Regions from separate parts of the Bacillus sp. C-3-6 genome, predicted to be linked through region 1. Evidence: riboswitches for the same ligand, from Rfam matches in the RefSeq annotation. Region 1 holds a riboswitch; each other region holds the start of a gene.
What was found. A riboswitch is a leader RNA that binds a small molecule or an ion and turns the genes downstream of it on or off. The one in region 1 is predicted to bind cyclic di-GMP.

Region 1 (3,288 bases):
ATCCTGACTTTGAAGGCGGGGCAAATGAAGTCTCGTTAAGACAAGCACAGAAAAACTTCATTGCATTTGGTGCTTGCGAGGAATGTTTTGTGAAATCAGTTAGAAAGCCGACTAGCGAAGATGTGAAGGATACTAGTTGGAAGCAAATTAGTTAAATAGATTTAAATAAAAATGTTATTACTCGATGTAACAAGAGTAATAACATTTTTTTATGTAATGATGAAAGAATTAACGGCGTCTTATAAGGTAAAATAATAAAGATGATAACGTAATAGGTAGGCCTGTTTCCAAAAAGGCTTCTAAATTAAAGGATAGAAAATATCGGTCGTTAAACAACATAAAGAAGAAATGATTGTAGGAAATACCTAACACTATAAATAAAGGAATACCGATTTTTAATTCGTGACTTCCTTTTATTTTTCTATAACAAAATTCGCCTATTAAACAAGCGATAAGAACAGGAATACTTCCAAGAATTGAAAGCATAATAATAGATACCCAAATCGGCCCCCATGAATCCGCATAATTTGGAACGCTTGTATACTGTAAAACATTCACAATGATAGAAAAAAACAGTAAGCATATTAAATAACTAATAGAAAATTTTTTCAATGGAATCATCCTTATAAAATTTCACTTTATTTTTATGAAAATATAAACCTCTTTAAATTATAGATTAGATGTATAAGGATAATCAATTTTTATACATTTCGTGTTTATGGATATATTTTCGATGAATATAAAAGTATAGATGTATAGTCAATGTTATGTATTTGATGTTATCATATTGAATGATATGGAAATTTTTAATAGAATAAGTAACTAAAAATTCAAAGGTAATGCAGCTTTTGTTGTATAAAGAAAATACTTAGTAGTAATCAACAATATTAAAAATAAGATTCGTATTTATATAAATTTAGTAGAAATGGGGTTTTAAAAAGGAATGAGTATCAGCATAACGCGGCAAAAGATTTTGGCGGCCGCTTCTCAAATTGTGCAATGTAAAGGGGTTGCTAAATTAACCTTAGAAGCAGTGGCAAAAGAGGCGGGTGTAAGTAAAGGTGGATTATTGTATCACTTTGCAAATAAAGAAGCTTTAATAGAAGGTATGATAGTCAGAGGGATAGAGGATAATGAGGGCGCTATTTACAATAAAGTAGCGGAAGACTCAGAGAGGAAAGGGAGATGGGTTCGCTCTTTTGTAGAGGAAAGATTAAGTAATGAGAGAAGAACAGAAGAGTTGTCTAGTAGTATGATGGCAGCATTCATGTTAAAACCTGAATTACTTGAGCCATTACAACAATCATTTCAGCAACTGCAAAAGAATATAGAAAACGATGAGATAGATTCAGTTTGTGCAACAATTATTAGATTAGCAGCAGATGGATTATGGTATTCGGAATATTTAGGGGTTGGCAGACTAAGCCCCGAGTTAAGAGAAAAAGTGATTCAAGCTCTTATTAGTAATTCATATAAATAGAATATACGAACTATATAATGCGAAAACAATTCACCATTACTTATTTAATGTAGTGGTGAATTGTTTTTTTTATTAGAAAAATAGAACAATTTTATAGAGTATTGAATTATAACCGTCCAGACGGTATAGTAATATTTGGTTTAAGAGGAAAATGAAACAAAAAAAGAATAAAAGATATTTTTAGCACACTATTCGAAAGGATAGGCCGCAAAGCTTAGAGTCTACGGTAATACATATTGGTTACTAAGATCGTCTGGTTGCACATTTTTGATGCAACCGGACGGTCTTTTTTTGTTATATAAATATAAAAAAATAGGAGGGAACTATGCAAATGAAAAGTACTAAAAGGCATATTTCAATGGTTTCATTAGTTTTTCTAGTATTATTTTCAGTGCTGAATGTGTGGGCTCCAGTTATTCAAGCTGCTGTGATGAAAAGTCCAGTGGACGAAATTAATATTTCCCGTACTGATGGCACGACATCTGAACCGTATCAAGCCTCAGATGGTATGAAAGTAGAAGTGAAGTGGTCAGCTAAAGAAAAAATAAAAAGTGGAGATCAATTCACAATTGATATGCCAAAAGAGTTTCGAAAAGACCTTATGAATATGAGTTTTCCTTTAAAAGATGCTGAAGGAAAAACAGTTGGTACATGTGAGATGAAAAAGGGTCTATTAACGTGTACTATGGGTGATTACGTAGAAGGAAAGAATAACATTAAAGGTTCTTTATTCGTAGAATTCTACTTTGGTTTAGAAGCATATGATGGTGTTAAAGAAATTCCATTAGAATTTAACGTTGATGGTCAAATCGTTAATAAAGAAGTAAATGTAAGTAATACGACAGAGAGACCGAAGCCACAGCCCAATACAGATAATCTATTGAAATGGGGTTCTTATAATCAAGAAGATCCTTCGATTGCTGATTGGCTTGTATATGTAAATGCAACTGGAACAGAAATGCAAGATCTTAAATTAACAGATACATTAGGACCTGGACATGAGTTAATTACAGACAGCGTAGTATTAGAAGAGGCTGTATTTGAAGATGGTTATGCACCAACAAATATTAAGCCAGCAGATTTATCTAACATTAAAATTAATGCAACAAAGGCTGGATTTACAATTGAGTTTCCAGACAGTTCAAAAGGCTATATTTTAAGATATAAAACAAAGGTTACAAATCCTGCTGCGAAGCCTCATAAAAATACTGTGAAATTAGAAGGTAAAAATATTAAAACTGAAGAAAAAGTAGGACAAGTATTTGTAAGTGGTGGGGGAGGATCCGGTTCAGGTGACAATAATCCACCTAGCATTGAAAAAAATATAGTTGATGAGAATGGCAAGCTTGTAGAGAATGAGCAGTTAACAAAAATGGATCAAGTTATTCAATACCAAGTTGGTACACACATACCGAACGATCCTCCTAAATACACATCTATGGTAATTAGTGATGATTTAGAAGATGTTTTAGAAGTATTAGAGGCAAAAGTGTATGATCAAAATGGCCAAGATATTACTTCTAAAGGAACGTTAAATATAGATAAACAAAGAAGTGAAGTAACATTTACGTTTGGTGAGAGTTTTGACTATAAGTCGTATGAAGACCAGATAATTAATCTCAGTATCAAGGCGAAAATCAAAAATAATGCAGACTTATCTTCTTACGTAGATAAGAAGATTCCTAATAAAGCGGAATTACATTTTGATGATAAAACTTTAACATCAAAAGAAGTAACTATTACGCCGCCTGAAGCTCCAAAAGATGGTACAGTATCGCTTCATAAAATAGATTCTGAGAATCCGAACA
Region 2 (3,288 bases), 620 kb from region 1:
ACGTATGAAAGTACGAGAAAATTAGCTGAAGAAGTAAAGAGAAGTTTGTAGAAAAGGACATGTAGTATTTTAAGTGCTACATCGAGAAGTAGACTGCCCAAAAAATTTAAACAAACGTTTGATTAAAAAAGCACAAACCTTTTTAAATAAAGGTTTGTGCTTTTTCTTTAAAACATAATTGAAATTAAGAGCATTCCAATTCCGATAGAAGTAAATGTTGCAATTAAGCCTGGAATCATAAAGCTATGATTTAATACGTATTTACCAATACCTGTTGTACCGGTACGGTCAAAGTTAATAGCAGCAACGATTGTTCCATAGTTCGGAATGAAGAAATATCCATTTACTGCAGGGAACATCGCAATCAGTAGCGCTGGTGGAATACCAAGGGATAGTCCAAGTGGCATTAAGGCACGTACTGTTGCTGCTTGGCTGTACAGTAAAATAGATAGAATGAATAGCGCGATGGCAAATAGCCAAGGTGCACTTGTTACTAAATGCTGAATGGATCCTTGAATCATATTTAAGTTTCCATTAAAGAAAGTATCTCCCATCCAAGCGATACCGAAAATAGCAACAACTGCTGTTGCCCCTGCTTTAAAGACGTTACCAGACACAATGCTTTCTACATTTGGTTTACAGAAAATAATAATAAGAGCCGCGATAGTTAACATAACCATCTCAATTGTGTTCGGCATGGAAAGACGGGCTAACTTCCCATCAACTATCCATCCTGGACGAAGTGCTTCAAATGAACCAAGAAGTACAACAAGGAAGGTTCCTACAAGGAAAAGGATAACTGATAATTTTGCGCCCTTTACACCTACAAATTTTTTTTTCTCTTCAAGCTTAGGAATCATTCCTTCTTTTAATCGTTTTAAGTATTCAGGGTCTTCATTTAATTCTTTTCCCATCTTACTAGCAACGAATGCTGCTAACATACAAGCAATGAAAGTAGAAGGAATACTCACTTTTAAAATATCTAATAAAGTGATTTTATAGTCAGCTAACATTGCTAAAAGAGCAACTGTGGCAGCTGAAATTGGACTAGCTGTAATTGCTTGCTGAGAAGCGATTACGGCAATCGACATTGGGCGTTCCGGTCTAATCCCTGATTCACGAGAGACTTCTGCAATAACAGGAAGTACAGAATAGGCAACGTGACCAGTACCTGCACATAGTGTGAATAAATAAGTAACAATTGGAGCAAAAAAAGTAATACGCTTTGGATTTTTTCGCAATGCTTTTTCAGCTAGATGAACAAGATAGTCCATTCCTCCAGCAGCTTGCAAAGCACCAGCGGCTGTAATTACTGCCAAAATCATAAGCATTACATCGATAGGAGGCGCGGTTGGTTGTAAGTGGAAGACAAAAACGAGTATTGCCATACCAACTCCACCCATTACTCCTAAACCAACTCCGCCTAGGCGTGCACCAATAAAAATACAGAGTAACAAGGTAAGAAATTGTAGCCAAAACATGATAAACTACCTCCGAAATTCATTAGTTAAGATATATTCGAATAGTTTAATTTGAATGGAAATTAAATAAATACCCGAAGAAATCCTTGTTGTTTATACATTTTTTATTATATAACACAAAAAAAGTAACATTCACGTACTTTTTGAAATTATTTTGAAAAAGCAATGCATTAAAAATTTGTATTTATATCTCTAAATAAGTAGACATTTTGATTTATATGTTGTAATCTTTGAAAGAGAATAAATTAATTCTCATAGAACTCCCATATCGTTCAACTCGTTCAGCGAGAAAGGCAAACTGATGGAAACATGAGGACGCAAAACTACAGGAGCTAAGGTCGAAAGGCTACGCTAGCCAGTTACCGGACGGATAGGGTTGGTCTTGGCCAATGCTTTTACATTGGCTTTTTTTTATTCTCGAACATATTGAGAAACATTTTCAAACAAAATATTCATATATTTTGTTTTTTTTGTTTATGTTAATTAAGGAAGGTGGATATTAATGAAAAAATATTGGCATAAGTTATCGTTCCTTCAAAAGAACGTCTTATTAACCGTATTAGTTATTTTGACACTTGTTGGAAGTATGGGTGCACTAAGTTTCAACATGTTTCAAAATAGTATGATGTCTTTATTTGAAAGGCAGTCTATTGAAACAGGAGAAATAGTATTGAAAAAATTGGATGTAGAATTAGTTAGAGACATGGCGAAAGATCCTACAGCCGAAAAAGTGAAAAAAGAAAAGTTAACAGAGAAATTAGATGAAGTGTCAAAAGAATTGAAAAGTGTTGGACAAACGTATGTTACAGGAGCAAAGCCGAATGAAAAGCGAGAATTACAACTCGTTGGTTTGACTACAGAGTTAACAAAAGCGTTCCCTATAAAGCCGGGAGATTATTATGAACAACCCGCTCATTGGATGAAGGCATACGATAAAGTCATTGATACGAAAAAGGCCCAAATGACAGAAGTATATGAAGATGAAATAGGTTCGTGGGTGACAATATTAGAACCAATTACAGATGGAGAAAACAATATTGTTGCAATTATTGCGGCTGACTTAGATGCTTCCATTGTTCCTATTACAAAAGAGAAGTTTATGATACAGGGCTTACTCTTTATCATTATTTCATTAGCGATTGCGACTATTACTCAATTCTTTATCGTGCGTCACTCATTAGCGCCATTAAAAGATTTACGAGAAGGGTTACGTAAAATTGGTGAAGGTGACTTGAGTATTAAATTAAAAGAAAGACCAGATGATATTGGAATTATTAATGTTTATTTCAATAACACGATTGAAAAGTTTAAAGGGATTATAGATAAAGTAAGGCAAACTGCTGAGCAAGTTTCTTCTTCTTCACAAGAATTGTCGGCGAGTACAGAGGAAAACAGCATGGCAGTTCAAGAGATTGCAAGTTCTATTGAAGGTTTAAGAGTAGGGGCACAGTCTCAAAAAACTTCAGTACAACAATGTTTAGGGATTGTACATGGAATGGAAGATAAGGTAGAAGAGATAACTGGGGCTGCGAAACAAGTTGCGGTTGCTTCTGAAGGTATGGAGCAACATTCAATTGAAGGTAATGAAGTGATTGGACAAATTATTAATCAAATGAGTTTAATTCAAAATGCAGTACAAGATTTATCTTCCATCATTTATTCGTTAGAAACAAGGTCAAAAGAAATTAGTGATATCGTAACTGTAATTACAGGTATTTCAAATCAAACAAATTTATTAGCTTTAAATGCTTCTATTGAGGCTTCACGTGCTGGAGCAGCGGGGAGAGGGTTTGCAGTTGTTGCTGAT
Region 3 (3,288 bases), 1.8 Mb from region 1:
TCTCGATTACTATCTTGTCCATTCTTATCGCCATCTAAATAATTTTTAGCTGACACCGGTATTTCAAGATAACCATCTTTGTAATATTTCATTACATTAGCACCTTTTACAGGAGAACCTGTAATTGTCATTTCATAAATTTTCCCGTTGAATTCTTCTGTTTTTAGCGCATTTACTTTCGCAACCGCAGTGACTTTATTGTTTGTCCTGCTAATATCAAAGAAGCTACTTACATCATCTCCACTCTCCACATCTTGAATGGAAACATCATTCACAGTAAAATCCTTATTCACTTCACTTTCTAATACAAAAGATTTCGCATAGTGAATCTCTTTCGATTGAGCAGGCATATTTTGATATACCTTATAAGAAAGTTGACGGGAATTATCTTCCACAATATCTCCTATTACACTTGGAGCTGGAATTTCAATTTGTGCAATCGCTAATTGGTCGTATGATACATTAACACCTGAAGCATTTAATCTAACTTCTAGCGGTAATTCTGTTAAATTATCAAATGTAATTGTCATATCTGCTTCTGGAGTAGCTACTGGACCTGCTGTTCCAGAAAACTCGATTTTATTATTCCCTTTGTCTTGATACCTAATTGAACTCGTATCATACACGTATAAATTCGTTAAATGACTACCATCATTACGTAACGTTACATTTTTATAACTATTTATCCTTTTGAAATTCCACATTGCCGTTAATGGTACTTTTTTACTTGTTCCGTGTTCATAAAATTCAAAGGAAGCATTATAAGTTTGTCCTGACCTTCCGTTCCCATATAATTGTAAAAAGTTTTTTGCATCACCTTTAGTTATTGGTGTTTTAACATCTACAGATGAAGCTGTCATAGAGTGAATATTAATACGGACATCAATCCATTTCCCTTGATATTCACCAGCTTTTTTTACTAATACGTACTGTTCTCTATTTGAATTTCTAAATGTATATTGACTTTGACCAGTTCTGTCATTGCTACTACCCTTTACCTCATATGTTACTTGTGGGCTCCAAACAAATCTAAAAGCATATTTACCCGAGATAGAAGGCCCTTCACCTGTTCTATTATTTATTACCTTTACATTTGGATATTTAAGAATACTTGTAACAGGACTAGCAGCTAGTAGAGATTTGCTCTTTAATACCTTCTCAGCTTGAATAGCAGGTAATTCCTGATTATTTTCGTTTATCCTATTGCTCTCTTTTAATTCATTTTCCTTTGGTATGAGTTCTTCATTAACCTTTTCTTTCGCTAAAGTCTTCGTTTCTTTTGGAACTTCAGCATTAGTAGAATTTATTTCTTGTTTTTTATTTTCTTCCGATACTTTCACTTTTTCACTTATTTCTTTTTTCATAACTTCCTCTGAAGCCTTTGGATTTTCATCAGAAATGTCTACATTTAAAGCCTCTTTTTTCTCTACAACATGTAGAGAAGGAGATTCAATTTTCTTTTCATTCCCTTCAAACTTCACTATCGGTTCAAATTTGTACTCTCCAGCTTTTTTCATTTGAATGACTACATATACGTCACCGATAAAATTACTTTGTTCATTCTTTTCAATTTTTACAATGTGATCTTCTGTTACTGAAATGTTTTGAATCGCTTTATTGTTTTCGTTCATTTTTTTCGTTTCTGCTTCATTGAACAGCTGTTCATTAGATAATTTCAGCTCGATATTAGCATCTTGTTTATTTGTATTTGTAATCTTTAATACTACATTTTCATCAACTTTTATTTCTTCTTTATCCATATGAACGATAAAACGTCCTTGCTCGTCGTTTGTAACCGCATAAACTTTCGTTGCAGAGTAATCTAGCACACCAACTTGCGTAAATAATATTCCTCCAGCGAGAAGTATACGCCCAAATTTACCTATTTGATTTTGCAATGTACTTCCCTCCCTCACTTCTTATGAACCGAATATTTCGAACATTAAATTTATTATTCAGCTAAATTTACAATCATAATGTGTATTCCTAGAAAATAAAAAGCCTGGTTGCCTTTTCGATTTTCATACATCACAACATGTGTGAAAATCCAAACTGCAACCAGACTATCATAGTAATTTTCATTACCTTAGACTCTTAGCTTTGCGACCTATCCTTTCGAACAGTGTGCCCATTTATTTTTTCTTTTTGAGACAATAAAAAATCTGGTTGCCTCTTCGATTTTCATACATACAACTATGTGTAAAAATCCAAACTGCAACCAGACTATCATAGTAATTTTCATTACCTTAGACTCTTAGCTTTGCGACCTATCCTTTCGAATAGTGTGCCCATTTATTTTTTCTTTTTAAGACAATAAAAAATCCGGTTGCCTCTTCGATTTTCATACATACAACTATGTGTGAAAATCCAAACTGCAACCAGACTATCATAGTAATTTTCATTACTTTAGACTCTTAGCTTTGCGACCTATCCTTTCGAATAGTGTGCCAAAAATAGGTATTTATTTATCGTGTTTTGAATATACCATTAAAACCCAAAAAAGAAAATAGTTTTTTTAGAAAAAAACAATTAATTTTTATAGTCTAAATTTTTTACTGGAAAATCCATAATAAAAACTAAAAAAACATTTTGATCTTAGAAATACATCATACATTCTTTATCGATAAAATGAGATTTTTACTATCCACAAATAGCAAGATAAAATAGAAAAACATCACTTATTTGGAAGTGATGTTTTTTCTATTTAATGCAGTGGTAACATAACCTCAACCGTCGTTCCAACCCCAACTTCACTTTCAAAACTCATTTTACCGTTGTGGTCTTTAATAATTTTTTCTGTAACTACTAAACCTAGACCAGTTCCTGTTTCTTTCGTTGTATAAAAGGCTTCATTTAACTTTGGAATTTTATCTTTCGGAATGCCGCATCCCTCATCTTTCACTTGAATGATGATTCCATCTTTTACAGTAACTTTAATCGTAATTGTTCCGCCAACTGACATTGCTTCAATTGCATTTTTAATTAAATTAAAAAAGACCTGTTTTAATCGTTTTTCATCACATGTAATTGATGGTAAGTCTTTACTGTAAATACCTTGTATGTAGACTCCTTGTTTTAAAGCAGGCTTTTCCATAACTCGAATAACATAAGAGATAATTTCTTGTATGTTATGAGTTTCTGATTCTAGTGATTTAGATTTCTCAAATCCACTAAGTTCTGTAGCAATTATATGAATCCGATCTACTTCTTGTTTCATAATATCACTATAAATTTTATCCTCTGGATGCTTGTCTGCTTGTTTATTCACAAGTTTTTTTAAGTTTGCTA

Region 2: linked by a shared signal. The riboswitch ahead of ACW0JX_RS02255 (methyl-accepting chemotaxis protein) and the one ahead of ACW0JX_RS05480 (SpaA isopeptide-forming pilin-related protein) in region 1 are both predicted to bind cyclic di-GMP.
Region 3: linked by a shared signal. The riboswitch ahead of ACW0JX_RS23265 (WxL domain-containing protein) and the one ahead of ACW0JX_RS05480 (SpaA isopeptide-forming pilin-related protein) in region 1 are both predicted to bind cyclic di-GMP.

Annotation. Positions count from the first base shown of each region.
Region 1 is NZ_CM137247.1:1,061,118-1,064,405, forward strand. Features, by position in the region: gene ACW0JX_RS05465 (CPCC family cysteine-rich protein) at 1-155, shown strand, start outside; gene ACW0JX_RS05470 (hypothetical protein) at 229-612, opposite strand; gene ACW0JX_RS05475 (TetR/AcrR family transcriptional regulator) at 944-1,480, shown strand; cyclic di-GMP riboswitch class I at 1,653-1,745, shown strand; gene ACW0JX_RS05480 (SpaA isopeptide-forming pilin-related protein) at 1,806-3,288, shown strand, end outside.
Region 2 is NZ_CM137247.1:437,822-441,109, forward strand. Features, by position in the region: gene thiE (thiamine phosphate synthase) at 1-51, shown strand, start outside; gene ACW0JX_RS02250 (anaerobic C4-dicarboxylate transporter family protein) at 168-1,481, opposite strand; cyclic di-GMP riboswitch class I at 1,764-1,848, shown strand; gene ACW0JX_RS02255 (methyl-accepting chemotaxis protein) at 1,984-3,288, shown strand, end outside.
Region 3 is NZ_CM137247.1:4,522,992-4,526,279, forward strand. Features, by position in the region: gene ACW0JX_RS23265 (WxL domain-containing protein) at 1-1,898, opposite strand, end outside; cyclic di-GMP riboswitch class I at 2,051-2,139, opposite strand; cyclic di-GMP riboswitch class I at 2,211-2,299, opposite strand; cyclic di-GMP riboswitch class I at 2,371-2,459, opposite strand; gene ACW0JX_RS23270 (ATP-binding protein) at 2,705-3,288, opposite strand, start outside.